2 regions of the Neisseria polysaccharea genome follow, and region 2 is predicted to be linked to the other one. Evidence: predicted binding sites of a transcription regulator. Region 2 holds the regulator's gene; the other holds the start of a gene.

Region 1 (9,756 bases), on a different contig from region 2:
AGTGGTGAAAAGCAGCGGTTTTTCCCGTTTGGACAATGCGGCACGCAAGGCGGCGCAAAACGGGTATTTTCATGCGGATGCCTGGACGGAGTTTAAAGTCCCCGTTAAATTTGAATTGAATTAGGCCGTTGCCGAGGTAGTTTGCGGCAGCTTGGATTTTTGATTTGTTTTTATCAGTTTTGGAATCATTATGGATTTGAAATTAGTGTTTGAATCAGGCGATGTCGTCCTGATCGGTGTGTTTGTGTTGATGTTGCTGATGAGTATCGTAACATGGTGTCTGATTGTTTTACGCAGCATTAAGCTGTATCAGGCTCGCAAAGGCAATATGGTTGTTAAGCAGCATATGAGCAATACTTTGTCTTTGAACGATGCGCTTGAAAAAGTGCGTGCCGTTGACGCTCCCCTGTCCAAACTGGTGCAAGAGGCATTGCAGTCGTACCGCAACTACCGCCAAAGTGAAGCTTCCAAATTGGCTCAGGTGCTGCCGTTGAACGAGTATTTGGTCATTCAAATCCGCAACAGTATGGCACAGATTATGCGTCGCTTTGATTACGGTATGACCGCGCTTGCCTCCATCGGTGCAACCGCACCGTTTATCGGTCTGTTTGGTACGGTCTGGGGGATTTACCATGCTCTGATCAATATTGGACAAAGCGGACAGATGAGTATTGCGGCGGTTGCCGGCCCGATCGGCGAGGCATTGGTTTCTACTGCGGCGGGTCTGTTTGTGGCGATTCCTGCTGTGTTGGCGTACAACTTCCTCAACCGCGGTGCGAAGACGCTGACTCAGGATTTGGATGCGATGGCGCATGATTTGCATGTCCGCCTGTTGAACCAAAAGGATTAATGAAATGGCATTCGGTTCGATGAATTCCGGCGATGACTCGCCGATGTCCGACATCAACGTTACGCCGTTGGTGGACGTGATGCTGGTTTTGCTGATTGTATTTATGATTACCATGCCGGTGCTGACGCATTCCATTCCTTTGGAATTGCCGACCGCGTCCGAGCAGGCAAACAAGCAGGATAAACAGCCTAAAGATCCCTTGCGCCTGACGATTGATGCAAACGGTGGTTATTATGTCGGCGGAGATTCTGCAAGCAAAGTGGAAATCGGGGAAGTGGAAAGCCGTCTGAAAGCCGCCAAGGAGCAGAATGAAAACGTGATTGTGGCAATTGCGGCAGACAAGGCGGTGGAATACGATTATGTAAACAAAGCGTTGGAGGCCGCCCGTCAGGCAGGGATTACCAAAATCGGTTTTGTAACGGAAACTAAGGCCCAATAAAGTTTGACGTTTGAACGAATGCCGTCTGAAATCTGTTCAGACGGCATTTTTGTATCGGTCGGTTTTATGGTTTGACTGCTGCATCTTCCAAACGGGTTCTGAAGTTTTCCAGATTCACACCTGCCGCTTCTGCGCGGCGGATGATTTCGTCAACCGGCATACCTTCTGCCGCTCTGCGGAGGCCCCACAGGAGGGAGCAGCGCGTACCGGTTCGGCAATAGGCAAGGACGGGATATTCGGCTTGTCCGATGAGTTGTCGGAAGGCTTCGACATCATGGTTTTGGATGTCGCGGGCGATAACGGGTTGGTGATGGAATCCGGTAACGCCTGCTTGTTCCAGCCACTGTTTGATTTGGGCGAAGTCGGGCTGCGATTCTTCTTCGCAGTCGGGGCGGTTGCAGATGACGGTTTTGATACCCAGTAGCGAGATTTGTTCCGCATCGGCTTTCGTCAGTTGTGGGGAGATGTAGAGATGTTCGTCAAGTTTTAGAATCGCCATTTTATTTCCTTTGCTTTGCGGTTGGTTTTCAGACGGCATTTTGTGTGCAATGCCGTCTGAAAGTTTAACCGAACAACCAGTTTTCCAACAGATTCCGGTCTGTGATATGTAGGATGGCAGTATCCGCCGCCGCTGCCTGAACCGTCAAGACGGTTTGACGCAATATGCCGGCACGGAAGAAGTGGATATTGATTCTTGCATTGACGTGGTATCGGGCCCATTGTGCGGCAAAGTCGGTGCAGGCATAACCGTCTAAAGCAATGATTTTGTCTTGCGGGCACAGTGCCGCAGATTCCGCGCTGCCGCCGTTGAAGACATGGGTCAGGACGATGTGGTCGGCGTTTTGTTTGAAACGTGCGCCGAAATCGCCTGTCGGCGGGACGGGGCAGATGTGTTCCGCGTATCCGCCGCCGTGTTGTCGGGGAAGTGGTAGGAAGGTCAGTCCCACGCCTGCGGTTGCCAGGCATTCGGCAAGCGGCAAATCTTCGGTGCTGTATAACGCTTTTTGGAAAAAATCTTCTAAATCCAAGCCGGTTATTTCCTGACAGCGGATTTGCCAGTGTTTTTCCGGAATGCCCGCGCGCGTATCCGCCCACTCCCGATAAAGTTTGTCCATTACCGTATCGAGAGAATGACTGCCGTTGCTCCGGTTCCGTATTATCAGGTCAAGGCACAATGCGGCAAGCGCGCCTTTTTGGTAGTAGCTGACGATGGCGTTGGGGCTGTTTTCATCCGGTTTGTAAAATTTGTTCCACGCGGTAAAACTCGATTCCGCCAAGGTCTGCCTCAAACGGCCGCGGGTTTGTTGTACGCGCGTAATACCTTGTGCCAGCAGGTTTAAATAAGATTCGGGCGAGATAGTGTGGCTGCGTGCCAAAAACAAATCGTCGTAATAGGATGTAATGCCTTCGAATGCCCATAGTTGTTCGGTATAGTTTTCTTTGTCGAGGTCATAAGGGGCGAACGCGGCAGGTTTGATGGATTTGACGTTCCACGCGTGAAAATATTCGTGGGAGAAAAGTCCGAGCAATGTGGTGTAGGCATCGTCGGCATCGGTCATCCTGTACGGCGGAAGGCTGTGGCGGTCGGCGAGCAGGGCGGTGCTGTCGGCGTGTTCCAAACCGCCGTAAATATGGTCGCCGACGTGGAGCAGGAACAAATATTTCTCAAATGGGGCAGGGGAGGAAAACATCGCCAGTTCTGTTTCGCAGATTTCTTTGATGTCCGAAACCAGCTTGTTGCGGTCGAAATCGGGATATATGCCGCTTAAGGCAATCGTGTGCGGAATGCCTGCCGCCTCAAAATCTAAAAATTCAATCAAGCCCATCTCCACAGGTCGGTCAATCAATTCGGCATAAGATGCCGTCTGAAAGACAAACCTTCCTGTTTCCGGCAGCGTTGTGGCAATACGCCATTCGGGTGGAATGCCTGTCAATTCCAAGCGGTGCGGCAGCGTTTCCGTTCCTTCGACTTTCAAAAACAGGCACGATCCGTCAAAAAAACCGCGTTCTGTCGTCAGGAAAGAACCTCGAACCGACAAATCGAATGCATATACGGTGTAGCAGATTTGCCACTCGCCGCGTATGGAGGCGGCACGCCAACAGTTTTTTGCAATTTGGTCGAGTCGGACGGGTATACCGTTGCAGGATGCATCGATAGATGTAATGTGGCGGGAAAAATCCCGAATCAGATAGCTGCCCGGAACCCAGTTTGGCAGGCTTATTTCTATAGGAAAATCATTATCTTGTGTGAATGTCAGCAGGATGTGCCACTCATGGTCTAGAGGGGAGGGGGCAATTTCATAATTAATCATGTCTATTAAATATATCGTTAAATATTATTGATAAAATGTCTTTAAAATGCAGCTTAATCTACATCAATAAAGTGTTACAAAAAAGGAGGCTTGAAAAACAAAGCAATGTCAAACTGGTTGCAATTTATTATAACAATATGATTTATATATAATAAAAAACAAATTAAGAAATAGGCACTCCGGCGGTGGGAATGTAATTCCGCTTGGCGTAATAAGGCAGATATGTTAAATTTAGAAAAAATTACGCTTGCCCAAGTTGTACCTTAAGAGGTCGCAAAGGTGGGTAGGATAAAAAATTTTTATTCCCATAATTCATGGAGACTCTCATGGACACACAAACTTACAACTACAAAGTGGTGCGCCAGTTCGCCATCATGACTGTAGTTTGGGGTATCGTGGGTATGTTGGTCGGCGTTATCGTAGCTGCCCAACTGTTTGCTCCCGCCCTTGATTTATCGGACATCGGTCCTTGGTTTCACTTCGGTCGTCTGCGTCCGCTGCACACCAATGCGGTTATTTTCGCATTCGGAGGCTGCGGCCTGATCGGCACATCATACTACGTTGTCCAACGTACTTGTAATACCCGCCTGTTTGGCGGCTGGCTGCCTGCATTTACCTTTTGGGGCTGGCAGGCGGTAATCGTTGCCGCCGCTGTCAGCTTCCCTATGGGTTGGACTCAAGGTAAAGAATATGCCGAGCTCGAATGGCCGATCGATATCCTGATTACTTTGGTTTGGGTGGCATACGCCATCGTATTCTTCGGTACGATTGCCAAACGTAAAATCAAACATATCTATGTTGCCAACTGGTTCTATGGCGGCTTTATTTTGGCGGTCGCACTTTTGCATATCGTCAATAACATCAGCATCCCGGCAGGTTTGATGAAGTCGTATCCCGTCTATTCCGGTGCGATTGATGCTATGGTTCAATGGTGGTACGGGCATAACGCCGTGGGCTTCTTCCTGACTGCCGGCTTCTTGGGTATGATGTACTATTTCGTACCCAAACAAGCAGGCCGCCCTGTTTATTCCTACCGCTTGTCTGTCGTTCACTTCTGGGCGTTGATTTTCACCTATATGTGGGCGGGTCCTCACCATCTTCACTACACTGCGCTGCCTGACTGGACGCAATCTTTGGGTATGGTTCTGTCCTTGATTCTGTTCGCACCCTCTTGGGGCGGTATGATTAACGGCATTATGACCTTGTCCGGCGCGTGGGACAAACTGCGTACTGACCCGATTCTGAAATTCCTGATTGTTTCCCTGTCCTTCTACGGTATGTCTACCTTTGAAGGTCCGATGATGTCAATTAAAACGGTCAACGCATTGAGCCACTATACAGACTGGACCGTTGCGCACGTTCATGCGGGTGCGTTGGGCTGGGTAGGCTTCGTAACCATCGGTTCTGTCTATTACATGATTCCCCGCCTCTTCGGCAAAGAACAGATGCACAGCACCAAGCTGGTAGAAGCGCATTTTTGGATTGCGACCATCGGCGTGGTACTGTATATCGCCGCGATGTGGATTGCCGGTGTGATGCAGGGTTTGATGTGGGGTTCTTTGAACGATGACGGTACGCTGACCTACTCGTTTGTCGAATCCGTAAAACGCACTATGCCTTACTATATGATCCGTTTTGCAGGTGGTTTATTGTATCTGAGTGGTATGTGCATTATGGCGTACAACGTGTACCGCACAGCCATCGGTGGTAAAGCAGTCGATGCTGAAATCCCTGCGGTTCCCCAAACACAGCACCACTAAAATACTAAGGAAGATAGGCTACCAAAATGAAATTACAACAATTGGCCGAAGAAAAAATCGGCATCCTGATTGTGTTTATCCTGCTTGTAGTCAGTGTCGGTCTGTTGATTGAAGTTGTGCCCTTAGCCTTTACTAAGGTGGCAACACAGCCGGCGCCGGGCGTGAAGCCTTACAATGCCTTGCAGGTTGCCGGACGCGATATTTACATCCGTGAGGGCTGTTACAACTGCCACTCGCAAATGATTCGTCCGTTCCGTGCGGAAACCGAGCGTTACGGTCATTACTCTGTTGCCGGAGAGTCGGTTTACGACCATCCTTTCCAATGGGGTTCCAAACGTACCGGTCCTGATTTGGCACGTGTGGGTGGTCGCTATTCCGACGAATGGCACCGTATCCACCTGCTGAATCCCCGTGATGTCGTGCCTGAGTCCAATATGCCGGCATTCCCATGGCTTGCACGCAATAAAGTCGATGTCGATGCAACCGTTGCCAACATGAAGGCTTTGCGTAAAGTAGGTACTCCTTACAGTGATGAGGAAATTGCGAAAGCACCTGAGGCTTTGGCAAACAAATCCGAGCTGGATGCTGTAGTCGCCTATCTGCAAGGATTGGGTCTGGCTTTGAAAAACGTAAGGTAACATCATGGATATTAACGGTATTCGCGCTCTTTTCACGGTATGGATCTTTATCTGTTTCCTGTTGGTACTCTATATCGTCTTCAACAGGCGGAATAAGAAAAATTACGATGATGCCGCAAACAGCATTTTTGATGAAAACCAAGATGCGCAAGATAAGAAAAGCGAAAACCGTTAATATTGTGATAACGGAGCAAAACAATGAACACAACATCCCAATTTACCAGTAACTTCTGGAATATATATATTGCAGTTATTGTCTTACTGAGCTTTATCGCTTTGGCTTGGCTGCTGCTGTCTCAAAATGTTGTCAAACGTCCGAAGAAGGGCGAAGAAGTACAAACTACGGGTCACGAGTGGGACGGCATTGCCGAATACGACAACCCGCTGCCGCGCTGGTGGTTTTGGCTGTATGTTTTGACATGGCTGTTTGGTATCGGTTATCTGGTTATGTATCCGGGTGTCGGCGACTACAAAGGCCTGCTGAAATGGACTAGCCACAACCAATATGAAAAAGAGGTCAAAAAAGCCGATGAGCAATACGGTAAACTGTATGCCAAGTTTGCGGATATGCCGATTGAAAAAGTGGCAAAAGATCCACAGGCCAAGCAAATCGCCCAAAACCTGTTCAATACCTACTGTATCCAGTGTCACGGCTCTGATGCCAAAGGTTCTAAAGGTTTTCCGAATCTGACCGACAGCGATTGGTTGTGGGGCGGCGATCCCGATAAAATCCACGAGACCATTGAAAAAGGCCGTGTTGCTACCATGCCTGCATGGGGTCCTGCTTTGGGTGAGGAAGGCGTAAAAGACGTTGCGCATTATGTGATGTCTCTTTCAAAACCCAAAGGCCAGTATGATGAGGAACGTGCCGCACGCGGACAAGCCTTGTTCAGCGGTCCGCCTGCCAACTGTTTCACTTGCCACGGCGATAAGGGACAAGGTATCCAAGGTTTGGGTCCGAACCTGACTGATGACGTGTGGTTGTGGGGCGGTACGCAAAAATCCATTATTGAAACCATTACCAACGGCCGCAGCAGCCAAATGCCTGCGTGGGGACATTTCTTGGATAAAGACAAACTGCATATCATGACTGCTTATGTATGGGGTCTTTCCAATAAAGACGGTAAAGCTCCGGTGAAAAAAGCCGAGCCTGCACCGACTCCTGCACCGGCGGCAGAACCCGCAGCATCTGCTCCTGCAGAAGCAGTACAAGCCGCTTCTGAAGCCAAACCTGCCGCAGCAGAACCTAAAGCCGAGGAAAAAGCCGCACCTGCTGCCAAAGTGGACGGCAAACAGGTTTATGAAACCGTTTGTGCCGCCTGCCATGGCAATGCGATTCCGGGGATTCCCCACGTCGGCACGAAAGCCGATTGGGCCGACCGCATCAAAAAAGGTAAAGACACATTGCACAAACACGCGATCGAAGGTTTCAATACGATGCCCGCAAAAGGCGGTCGCGGCGATTTGAGCGATGATGAGGTCAAAGCTGCGGTTGACTATATGGTCAACCAGTCTGGCGGTAAGTTCTAATCTCTGTTTCCCGACTTTGTCAGATCTAGAAATCCGGATTCATATCGAATCCGGATTTTTTATTTTGAATGGAAATCCTGTTTTTGATTTATGCCGTCTGAAAGTGGGGATTTTGATGCTTTCAGACGGTATATGGATTTGTTTCTTCAAAATTGAATCTTTTTTCATATGTTGCAAAAAATATTGATTTTAGTCATAAAGAATTAGTCTTTATTGTTTATAATCGCGCATCATCACGATAGCCCTAATTTCAAAAGGACGATTAATGGATACACAAATCAAAACTGAAGCCGGTCAGCAGAATAACCGGCGTTATCTGACCGTTTGGAGGTGGCATTTTTATGCCGGTTTGCTGGTTATGCCCTTTCTTACCCTGCTTGCCGTTACGGGTTTGGGTATGCTGTTGTTTGCCAATATTACCGGCAAGGAGGGTGAGCGGATTCATGTTGTGTCGCAGGCAACGGTACAACCTCTGTCTGTTCAGGCGGAAGCGGCACGCAGTGCCGTTAATCCGGAGACTTCGTCCGTCGTCCAATATATTGCACCGCGTGCTGATGATATGGTTGCTGTGTTCCGTGTCAACAATGAAGGTAAGGCAACCATGGTTGCGGTCGATCCTTATACGGCAAAAGTGGTCAACACCATGCCGCGCAATCAGGGTTGGTATCACACTATGGATGAAATCCACGGCGATATGATGCTCGGTGCGGCAGGCGATTATCTTTTGGAAACGGCGGCTTCACTGACTATTATTATGGTTGTCAGCGGCTTGTACCTTTGGTGGGCGAAACAGCGCGGCATTAAAGCGATGCTGCTGCCGCCAAAAGGCAGGGCGCGTTCTTGGTGGCGGAATCTGCACGGCGCGTTTGGAACTTGGGTGTCGTTGATTTTGCTGTTGTTCTGCCTGTCCGGAATTGCGTGGTCGGGTATTTGGGGCGGCAAGTTCGTACAGGCTTGGAGTCAGTTCCCGGCTGGCAAATGGGGAGTCGAACCGAATCCTGTTTCAGTTGTACCGACCCACGGTGAGGTATTGAATGACGGCAAGGTTAAAGAAGTACCGTGGATTTTGGAGCTTACGCCTATGCCTGTCTCAGGGACGACTGTGGGTGAAAACGGCATTAACCCCAGCGAGCCGATGACATTGGAAACCGTCGACCGTTTTGCGCGGGAAATCGGTTTCAAAGGGCGTTATCAGCTGAATTTGCCCAAAGGCGAGGAGGGAGTATGGACTTTGTCTCAGGATTCCATGAGTTACGATATGATTAGTCCGTTTGCCGACCGTACGGTACATATCGACCAATACAGCGGCAAGATTCTTGCCGATATCCGTTTTGCCGATTACAACCCGTTCGGTAAATTCATGGCGGCAAGCATTGCGCTGCATATGGGTACGCTGGGCTGGTGGAGCGTATTGGCAAACGTCTTGTTTTGCCTTGCCGTCATTTTTATCAGTATCAGCGGCTGCGTGATGTGGTGGAAACGCCGTCCGACCGGAGCGGTGGGTATGGTTCCGCCGGCACAGAAAGTCAAGCTGCCGGTTTGGTGGATGATGGCATTGCCGCTATTGGCAATCGCATTGCTCTTCCCGACCGCACTGGTTGCCATTGCCGTTATTTGGCTGTTGGATACGTTGCTTCTGTCGCGGATTCCTGTTTTGAGGAAATGGTTTAAATGACAAAATGCCGTCTGAAAGGTTCAGACGGCATTTTGTTTGAAGGCGGACGGGGGAAAGGCTATATAATCCCGAATACTTGACCACAGCTTCTGTTTGAAATCATGTTTTATTTGTATCAATCCAATCGTCTTGAAACGCTGGCGGCACTGTTTGCCCACATTCAAAAATTCAAACCGCTGAAATCGGCTTTACAGCCCGAACAGATTATTGTGCAGAGTCAGGGGATGCGCCGCTACCTCAATACCTGCCTCGCCCGCGATTTGGGCGTGGCGGCGAATTTGGCGTTCAGCCTGCCCGCCGGCCTGACGTGGAAGTTGATGAAAAAACTGATTCCCGGTATTCCGGAACTCAGCCCGTTTGCCCCCGAAGTCATGCGCTGGCGGCTGCTGGATTTGTTCCGCAGTGAAGCATTCCGGAATACGGCAGAATTTGAAGATGTGAGGAATGTGCTGCAAGACTATCTGGGCAGCGGCGAATCGGCAGATTATCAGCTTGCTGGCCAGCTTGCAGACATATTCGACCAATACCTCGTATATCGTCCCCAGTGGATAG
Region 2 (9,756 bases):
GCGGCGAGGTAACCGATACCATACGCAAAGGCATCGTCGATCTGAACGGTATGAATCTCGAGCCTATGCAGTTTGTGTTTATTATGATGTCCGCACTTTTGGCGGCGGCGTTGTGGCTGCTGTTCGCGTCCCGCAAAGGCCTGCCGGTTTCGACGACGCACGCGATTATCGGCGGCATCGTCGGCAGTGCGTTGTGTATGGCGTTTACGCATAATGCCGACGGGGTGGCGTTGATACGGTGGGGCAAGCTGGGCGAAATCGGAATGTCTTGGGTGTTGTCGCCCGTTTTGGGCGGCGCGGTTTCCTATTTCCTGTTTTCCCGCGTCAAGAAAAATGTCTTAGATTACAATGCTTGGGCGGAAGGCACGCTCAAAGGCATCAAGCAGGAAAAAAAGGCGTATAAAGAACAGCACCGCCTGTTTTTCGAGGGTTTGTCTGAGGCTGAAAAAGTCGAATACGCCACCAAAATGGCGCACGACGCGCAAATTTACGACGAGCCGGAATTCGATCCGCAAGAGCTGCAATCCGAGTATTATCGCGGGCTGTATGTGTTCGACAACCGCAAAGACAATGTCGATTCTTACAAGGCGTTGCACTCTTGGGTTCCCTTTATCGCTTCGTTCGGCGCGATGATGATTTCCGCTATGCTGATTTTCAAGGGCTTGAAAAACCTGCATCTGGGGATGAGCAACGTCAACAGCTTCCTGACCATCTTTATGATAGGCGCGGCGGTGTGGATGGGGACGTTTGTTTTTGCCAAAAGCCTCAAGCGTAAAGATTTGGGCAAATCGACCTTTCAGATGTTTTCATGGATGCAGGTCTTTACCGCCTGCGGCTTCGCATTCAGCCACGGGGCGAACGATATTGCCAACGCCATCGGCCCGTTTGCCGCGATTATGGATGTTTTGCGGACGAACAGCGTTGCCGCGCAAAGCGCCGTTCCTCCGATTGCGATGCTGACTTTCGGCATCGCGCTGATTGTCGGTTTGTGGTTTGTCGGTAAAGAGGTGATTAAAACCGTCGGTACGAGTTTGGCGGAAATGCATCCTGCTTCGGGATTTACTGCCGAACTGTCCGCCGCCTCCGTCGTGATGGGCGCGTCGCTGATGGGGCTGCCCGTGTCCAGTACGCACATCTTGGTCGGCGCGGTACTCGGCATCGGTTTGGTCAACCGCAATGCCAACTGGAAACTGATGAAGCCCATCGGTCTGGCGTGGGTTATTACCCTGCCCGCCGCCGCCGTATTGTCGGTTGCCGGTTATTTGGTTTTGCAGGCGGTATTCTGATTGTGAAATACTGATGCCGTCTGAACCCGTGTTCAGACGGCATTTTGTTGATGGAATGTGCGGGCTTGTGCCTTATGCACAATCTGTTCTGTCGGGATATGCCGTTTGGTATCTTGGTTTCGGAACGGTCGGATACAAAGGTGCGGAACGTTATGATATGCCGCCGCCTGTTCTTGAAAACACTTATCCTGCCGGCAGCAAAATGTCGTCTGAAAAAGCCTTTCAGACGACATTTGTACGTTAGCCGCAATCACACCGTTTGCGAATATTTCGCCTTGGTTTCCTTGTGGCGCAAGTGGTAGTCGAACACCATAGCGATGTTGCGGATGAGGAAGCGACCCTTCGGGGTAACGGTCAGCCCCTGCTTGTTCAGGCTGACGAGTCCCAAATCTGCAAGTTTTTCCAAATCGGCGAGTTCGTCTTTGAAGTAACGGTCGAACGGAGTGCCGGATATGTCTTCGTAAACGCGGTAGTCGAGCGCGAAACGGCACATCAAATCCTGAATAATATTGCGGCGCAGGATATCGTCCTGATTGAGCTGATAACCGCGCATAACGGGCAGTCTGCCTTCGTCGATAGCGGCATAGTAGGCATCGATGTCGCGTTCGTTTTGGGAGTAGGTATTGCCGATTTTACCGATGGACGACACGCCGATGGCAACCAGGTCGCAATCCGCATAGGTCGAATAACCTTGGAAATTGCGTTGCAGCAATCCTTTTTCGAGGGCGATGGAGAGTTCGTCGTCAGGTTTGGCGAAATGGTCCATGCCGATGAAGACGTAACCGCGTTCTGTCAGGGTTTGGACGCAGTATTGCAGCATATCGAGCTTCTCTTCGCTGTCGGGGACGGCGGCGGTATCGATGCGGCGTTGCGGTTTGAACACGTGCGGCAGGTGGGCGTAGTGATAAAGGGCGAGGCGGTCGGGGGCGAGCGACAAAACGGTATCGATGGTGGTTTTGATGCTTTCCGAAGTTTGGTGCGGCAGGCCGTAAATCAAATCGACGCTGACGGATTTGAACCCTGCCTCACGGGCGGCATCGATGACTTCTTTGGTTTCTTCGTAGCTTTGGATGCGGTTGACCGCCGCCTGCACTTTGGGGTCGAAATCCTGAATGCCGACACTCATACGGTTGAAACCGAGTCTGCCAAGCATGAGGACGGTATCCCGGCTGACTTTGCGCGGGTCAATTTCGATGGAGTATTCGCCGGTGGGGATCAACTCGAAATGTTTGCGGATCATGCGGAAAACACGTTCAATTTGGTCGTCGCTCAAGAAGGTTGGCGTACCGCCGCCGAAGTGGAGTTGGGCAAGCTGGTGTTTTCCGTTTAAATGCGGGGCAAGCAGCTCCATTTCTTTTTCAAGGTATTCGATATAGGCATCGGCGCGGCTCTTGTCTTTGGTAATGATTTTATTACAGCCGCAGTAGTAGCAGATGGTGTTGCAGAACGGAATGTGAATGTAAAGGGAAAGCGGTTTATTTAACGCACCCATACCGCGCAAATGTAAAGCTTTGATATATTCGCCTTCGCGGAAACCGTCGTGGAAACGGTCGGCGGTAGGGTAGGAGGTATAGCGCGGGCCGCTGGCGGGCAGGCTGGCAATCAGTGCGCGGTCAAACTCGGGGCGGTCATCGTTTACATTGTGATTGTTCTGTATCTGAATGATTTTCATGGTGTGTGTGGTTTTATGATGTTAGTCAAATTTTGGATAGTTTGGTAGAATGCCACAGTATGATAAACCTGTCTTGATATGTGTCAACAAGCACATAATCGGGATGGGGCAAAACACACGAAAAGGTACGGTATGGCTTCGCATAATACTACACATCAGATGAAAACCTTGTGTTCTTCCTGTTCTTTGCGGGAACTCTGCCTGCCTGTCGGATTGCTGCCTAACGAGTTCAGCCAACTCGATGCCGTCATCCGCCAAAGCCGCCGCCTGAAAAAAGGCGAATACCTGTTCCGTGCCGGCGAAGCCTTTACTTCGCTCTTTGCCATCCGTTCGGGCTTCTTCAAAACAACCGTCGCCAGTCAGGACGGCCGCGATCAGGTAACGGGTTTCTTTATGTCGGGCGAACTCATCGGCATGGACGGCATCTGTTCCCATGTACACAGTTGCGATGCGGTCGCCTTGGAAGACAGCGAAGTGTGCGAACTGCCGTTTACCCACATCGAAGAACTGGGGCAGAATATCCCCAGCCTGCGTACACACTTCTTCCGTATGATGAGTCGTGAAATCGTGCGCGACCAAGGTGTTATGCTGCTGTTGGGCAATATGCGCGCCGAAGAGCGGATTGCCGCCTTCCTGCTGAACCTTTCCCAACGCCTTTATTCCCGAGGTTTTGCTGCCAACGACTTCATCTTAAGAATGTCCCGCGAAGAAATCGGCAGTTATCTCGGGCTGAAACTTGAAACCGTCAGCCGCACATTATCCAAGTTCCATCAGGAAGGATTGATTTCCGTCGAACACAAACACATCAAGATCCTCAATCTGCAGGTGCTGAAGAAGATGGTATCCGGTTGTTCGCACGCCATTTGATTAACCCGTACGAACATTTCAGACGGCATTCTCAATAAACACAGGGCAGACGAAAACATCTGTCCTGTTTGTTGTATCTGCCGCAAAGTGCCGTCTGAAAACCGGCAGCCGCCTAAATCGAAAAATCCTCGCTGATGGGCGTGTACAGAATCCTATCCACCTTCTCGCGTGTCAGGTGCGGCGCAAACGCTTGGATAAAGTCGTAGGCATATCCGCGCAAATAAGTATCGCTGCGCAAAGCAATCCACGTCGGCGACGGCTCGAACAGGTGTGCCGCATCCACAAGCTGCAAATCGCCGTCCGTATCCGGGTTGTACGCCATTTTCGCCATCAGTCCCACGCCTAAACCCAAGCGCACATAAGTCTTCAATACGTCCGTATCCGCCGCCGTCAATGCGACATCCGGCCGTTCCAAACGGGCTTTGGCGAATGCTCGCGCGATGCTGCTGCCCGCATTGAATGCAAATTCATAAGTAATCAGCGGAAACCCCGCCAAATCTTCAATACGGAGGGGATTCCTGCATTCGAGCAGCGGATGGTCGTTCGGCACAATCACCGCGTGTGTCCAGTCGTAGCAGGAAAGTCTTCCCAATTCGGGGTGGTCGTCTATACGTTCCGTAACAATCGCCAAATCCGCCTCGCCTGAGGTAACCATACGTGCGATGGCGGCAGGGCTTCCCTGTTTGATGGTCAGATTGACTTTCGGGTAGCGTTTCACGAAATCGGCAACAATCAACGGTAGGGCATAACGCGCCTGAGTATGCGTCGTAGCAACCGTCAGCGAGCCGCTGTCGTGTCCGGTAAACTCGCTGCCGATATTTTTAATGTTCTGAACATCGCGCAAAATACGTTCTGCAATATCCAAAACCACCTTGCCCGGCTGCGAGACCGAAACCACGCGCTTGCCGCTGCGGATAAAAATCTGAATGCCGATTTCTTCTTCCAGCAATTTGATTTGTTTGGAGATGCCGGGTTGTGATGTGAATAAGGCTTCGGCCGCTTCGGAAACGTTCAGGTTGTGCCGGTAAACTTCTAAGGCGTATTTCAATTGTTGTAATTTCATGGCGGGTCGGTGTGGGTCTGTGTCGGGTGGCTGAACATTGTTTATAATTTATCATATTTTCTTGCCGTTACGGTATGGGGCTTTGCCGTTGTGTTTGTTGTTTTTGTGCAACGGCAATCGTGCGATATGGAAAAAATCCCCCTAAAGTAATGACACGGAATTGATTTTTCGGCATGATAGACTATCAGGAAACAGGCTGTTTTACGGTTGTTTTCAGGCGTTGAGTATTGACAGTCCGCCCCCTGCTTCTTTATAGTGGAGACTGAAATATCCGATTTGCCGCCATGTTTCTACAGCGGCCTGTATGTTGGCAATTCAGCAGTTGCTTCTGTATCTGCTGTACAAATTTAATGAGGGAATAAAATGACCAAACAGCTGAAATTAAGCGCATTATTCGTTGCATTGCTCGCTTCCGGCACTGCTATGGCGAGCGAAGCCCATATCCACGGTTATACCGTGAGCGGCCAATCACAAGAAGTCGTACGCAACAACTACGGCGAATGCTGGAAAAACACCTACTTCGACAAAGCAACCCAAGGTCGTGTAGAGTGTGGCGATGCAGTTGAACCGGCTCCTGTTGCTGTTGTAGAGCAGGCTCCGCAATATGTTGACGAAACCGTTTCTCTGTCTGCCAAAACCCTGTTCGGTTTCGACAAAGACGTACTGCGTGCCGAAGCCCAAGACAACCTGAAAGTATTGGCCCAACGCCTGGGTCAAACCAACGTACAATCCGTACGTGTTGAAGGTCATACCGACTTCATGGGTTCTGAAAAATACAACCAGACTCTGTCCGAGCGTCGCGCCAACGTAGTGGCAAACTACCTGGTCAGCAACGGTGTGCCTGCCTCTAAAACTTCTGCTGTCGGCTTGGGCGAATCTCAAGCGCAAATGACTCAAGTTTGTGAAGCTGAAGTTGCCAAACTGGGTGCAAAAGCCTCTAAAGCCAAGAAACGTGAGGCTCTGATTGCATGTATCGAACCTGACCGCCGTGTTGACGTGAAAATCCGCAGCATCGTAACCCGTCAGGTTGCTCCGGCTCATGTTCACACCCAACAATAAGCTTTAAAAGCATCTTGCCGATGGGTAGGGTTGGATTCCTCTTCTGTATAAGAGAATAGGTTTACGTATCAAACTCTAATCGGTTCTGATGAAACAAAACAAACCCCGCTTTTGCGGGGTTTGTTTTTAGGGTGCTTGCGGAAACGGTTATTGTGAGAATATGGGGTAGGGGTTATGCTTCATCAAAATTTTCCTGGTGCTTGAAACTCCGGTTTTGAAGGCGATAGAATTTGGATTTGTTTGTGAGGGAACAAACTCTCTCAAATCAGTGCTGTACGCGGTGCTGCGTTTTATGTGCGGTACTGTGTAAAATACAGCAGATTAATAAAAATCAACATGGCGGTGCGTTCGGATATTTTGCGACATGAAAGAATTTGACTTCATCAAACGGTATTTGCAAACAGGTGCGGATAAGGATGTCGTATTGGGCATAGGCGACGATGCGGCGATTGTCCGCCCGCGCGAAGGCTTTGATTTGTGTTTCAGTGCGGATATGCTGCTGAGGGACAGGCATTTTTTTGCAGATGTCAAACCTGAAGACTTGGCTTGGAAGGTTTTGGCCGTCAATATTTCAGATATGGCGGCGATGGGTGCGATACCGCGTTGGGTGCTGCTGAGCGCGGCGTTGCCCGAATTGGATGAAGTATGGCTGGAACGGTTTTGCGGCAGCTTTTTCGGTTTGGCAAAAAAGTTTGGCATCACCTTAATCGGCGGCGATACGACTAAGGGAGATATGGCGTTCAATGTAACCATTATCGGCGAATTGCCGAAGGGTAGGGCGTTGCGGCGTGATGCGGCGGTTGCGGGCGACGATATTTGGGTGTCGGGGCGTGTCGGTATGGCGGCGGCGGCTTTGAACTGCCGTCTGAAACGGTGTGTTTTGCCTGACGATGTATTTGCCGTGTGCGAACAGAAGTTGCTCCGTCCTGAACCAAGGGTTGAACTGGGACTTGCCTTATTGCCTGTCGCCCATGCGGCACAGGATGTTTCCGATGGGCTGGCTCAGGATATAGGGCATATTTTGACCGCTTCTGGTGTGGGTGCGGAAATTTTTGCGGATAAATTGCCGTCTTTATCCGTATTGAAAGATATTTTGCCACGTTCTCAATGGCTGTCTTATACTTTGGCCGGCGGCGACGATTACGAGCTGGTTTTTACCGCATCGGAAAGTTGCCGCAGCCGCGTGCTTGATGCGGCGGAACGATGCGGCGTGCCGGTAACTCGTATCGGTAAAATCAATGGGGAATGCCGTCTGAAGGTTTTAGATGCCGGCGGCAGGGAATTGGAACTACATTCTTTAGGATTCGATCATTTTGGCTGATTTTAAACCTGACTTTGCGTGGCTGTTGAAACGACCGTTGTGTTTTTTGGCTTTTGGTTTCGGCAGCGGGCTGGCTCCGTTCGCGCCGGGTACATTTGGCACTTTGGCGGCACTGCCTTTGGCATTTGTGCTGATTTTGCTCGGCATAGACGGGCTGCTGCTGGCTTTTTTGTGTATCGTGCTGTTTATGTGGGGCATACGCATTTGCGCTTATGCGGAACGTGAAACGGGTGTCAGCGACCACGGTGGGATTGTTTGGGACGAGATTGTCGCCATGCTGTTTGTGTTGGCGTTTGTGCCGTTCAAGTGGGCGTGGTGGCTGGCGGCGTTCGTCTTATTCCGTCTGTTTGACGCGCTCAAACCGCCTCCGGTCGGCTGGTTTGATAAAAATCTGCATGGTGGGCTGGGCATTATGGCGGACGATATGGCGGCTGCGGTGATGACCTTGATTGTCTTGAGGATTGCAATGCTGTTTTAAACGGTGCTGCCTTGTAAAAATGCCGTCTGAAAGCCTTTCAGACGGCATTGTTTCGGAGGTTAACGTGTTACCGGTTTATATTTAATCCGTTTCGGTTTCGCGCCTTCTTCGCCGAGTCGGCGTTTCTTGTCGGCTTCGTATTCCTGATAGTTGCCATCGAAGAACACCCATTTCGAATCGCCTTCGCAAGCCAAGATATGCGTGGCGATGCGGTCGAGGAACCAGCGGTCGTGCGAAATCACCATCACGCTGCCGGCAAATTCCAGCAATGCATCTTCCAGCGCGCGCAGGGTTTCCACGTCGAGGTCATTAGACGGTTCATCCAGCAGCAATACATTGCCGCCGCTCAACAAGGTTTTCGCCAAGTGCAAACGTCCGCGTTCGCCGCCTGACAATTGACCTGCGATTTTGCTTTGGTCGCTGCCTTTAAAGTTGAAACGACCCAAATATTGGCGGGCGGGAATTTCAAACTGACCAACCTGCAAAATGTCGCGGCCTTCGGCGATGTTGTCGAACACGGTTTTGTCGTTTTGCAAACCTTCGCGGCTTTGGTCAATCAAGCTCATTTTCACGGTTTGGCCGATTTTCACTTCGCCGGAATCAGGCTGCTCTTTGCCCGAAATCATTTTGAACAGCGTCGATTTACCCGCGCCGTTCGGGCCGATGATGCCGACAATCGCGCCAGCAGGCACTTTGAAGCTCAAATCGTCAATCAGCACTTTATCGCCGAACGATTTGGAAACATTCACAAATTCAATTACTTCGTTACCCAAACGCTCGGCAACGGGAATGAAGATTTCCTGCGTTTCATTGCGTTTTTGGTATTCATAGTTGCTCATTTCTTCAAAACGCGCCAAACGCGCTTTGGACTTGGCTTGGCGGCCTTTGGCATTTTGGCGCACCCATTCCAATTCCTGCTTCATCGCCTTCACGCGCGCGGCTTCGGATTTCGCCTCGTTTTCCAAACGTTTTTCTTTCTGCTCCAGCCAAGACGAGTAATTGCCTTTCCACGGAATACCATGGCCGCGGTCGAGTTCCAAAATCCATTCGGCGGCGTTGTCGAGGAAGTAGCGGTCGTGTGTTACCGCAACGACTGTACCGGGGAAGCGCACGAGAAATTGCTCCAGCCATTCGACCGATTCCGCGTCCAAGTGGTTGGTCGGCTCGTCCAGCAAAAGCATATCGGGTTTGCTCAACAAGAGTTTGCACAAAGCCACACGGCGTTTTTCACCGCCCGAAAGATTGCCGATTTTGGCATCCCATTCCGGCAGGCGCAGCGCATCGGCGGCGATTTCCAATTCGTGTTCCGCACCGCCGCCCGTGGACGAACCTGCTGCAATAATCGCTTCCAAACGGCCTTGTTCTTCAGCCAGCGCGTCAAAATCCGCATCAGGATTGGCGTACTCGGCATACACTTCCTCCAAACGTTTCTGCGCGGCAGCCACTTCGCCCAAACCGCTTTCCACTTCCTCGCGTACGGTTTTCTCAGGATCAAGTTCCGGCTCTTGCGGCAGGTAGCCGATTTTGATGCCGCCCATCGGCACGGCTTCGCCATCAAATTCCTTATCCACGCCCGCCATAATCCGCAGCACGGTGGACTTGCCCGCACCGTTCAAACCGAGCAGGCCGATTTTCGCGCCGGGGAAAAATGAAAGGGAAATATCTTTAATGATGGTTTTCTGCGGCGGCACAACCTTGCTTACGCGCAGCATAGAATAGACGTATTGTTGGGACATAGTTTTCTCGTTTCGGTCGGACAAATTTCAGACGGCACATTTTAACCGATAATTTGATTTAAGCCAGTTTATCCGCGAACCGGTATTGCCAAAATCGGGCAGGATTCATAAAATCCGCCTATCCCTTTGAAATTATACAAACAAAAAAAATAATAATAATGATAGGGGATCGCCGCACCGGCAACCATTTCGGATTTTCCAAAGCAAATACTTTTCAAATCAAAAAAGGATTTACCTTATGTCGGAATATACGCCTCAAACAGTAAAACAAGGT

The links. The regulator FNR, encoded in region 2, switches genes on or off when oxygen is low (the NO sensors DNR and NnrR bind a similar motif). The targets are predictions, from matches to a motif close to TTGATNNNNATCAA.
Region 1: ccoN (cytochrome-c oxidase, cbb3-type subunit I) is a predicted target of FNR. The motif match lies at 3,655-3,668, and genes of this name have one in related genera.

The regions. Positions count from the first base shown of each region.
Region 1 covers NZ_CAUJNZ010000005.1:12,450-22,205, reverse strand. The annotation lists gene RDY34_RS04130 (energy transducer TonB) at 1-124, shown strand, start outside; gene RDY34_RS04125 (MotA/TolQ/ExbB proton channel family protein) at 191-850, shown strand; gene RDY34_RS04120 (ExbD/TolR family protein) at 855-1,289, shown strand; gene RDY34_RS04115 (TIGR01244 family sulfur transferase) at 1,354-1,788, opposite strand; gene RDY34_RS04110 (M61 family metallopeptidase) at 1,853-3,601, opposite strand; gene ccoN (cytochrome-c oxidase, cbb3-type subunit I) at 3,928-5,361, shown strand; gene ccoO (cytochrome-c oxidase, cbb3-type subunit II) at 5,388-5,999, shown strand; gene RDY34_RS04095 (CcoQ/FixQ family Cbb3-type cytochrome c oxidase assembly chaperone) at 6,004-6,174, shown strand; gene ccoP (cytochrome-c oxidase, cbb3-type subunit III) at 6,198-7,529, shown strand; gene RDY34_RS04085 (PepSY-associated TM helix domain-containing protein) at 7,795-9,204, shown strand; gene recC (exodeoxyribonuclease V subunit gamma) at 9,306-9,756, shown strand, end outside.
Region 2 covers NZ_CAUJNZ010000007.1:91,374-101,129, forward strand. The annotation lists gene RDY34_RS06040 (inorganic phosphate transporter) at 1-1,286, shown strand, start outside; gene RDY34_RS06045 (hypothetical protein) at 1,300-1,530, shown strand; gene hemN (oxygen-independent coproporphyrinogen III oxidase) at 1,537-2,958, opposite strand; gene fnr (fumarate/nitrate reduction transcriptional regulator Fnr) at 3,091-3,825, shown strand; gene RDY34_RS06060 (CysB family HTH-type transcriptional regulator) at 3,938-4,888, opposite strand; gene RDY34_RS06065 (OmpA family protein) at 5,252-5,947, shown strand; gene thiL (thiamine-phosphate kinase) at 6,312-7,268, shown strand; gene RDY34_RS06075 (phosphatidylglycerophosphatase A family protein) at 7,261-7,746, shown strand; gene ettA (energy-dependent translational throttle protein EttA) at 7,806-9,482, opposite strand; gene RDY34_RS06085 (SLC45 family MFS transporter) at 9,721-9,756, shown strand, end outside.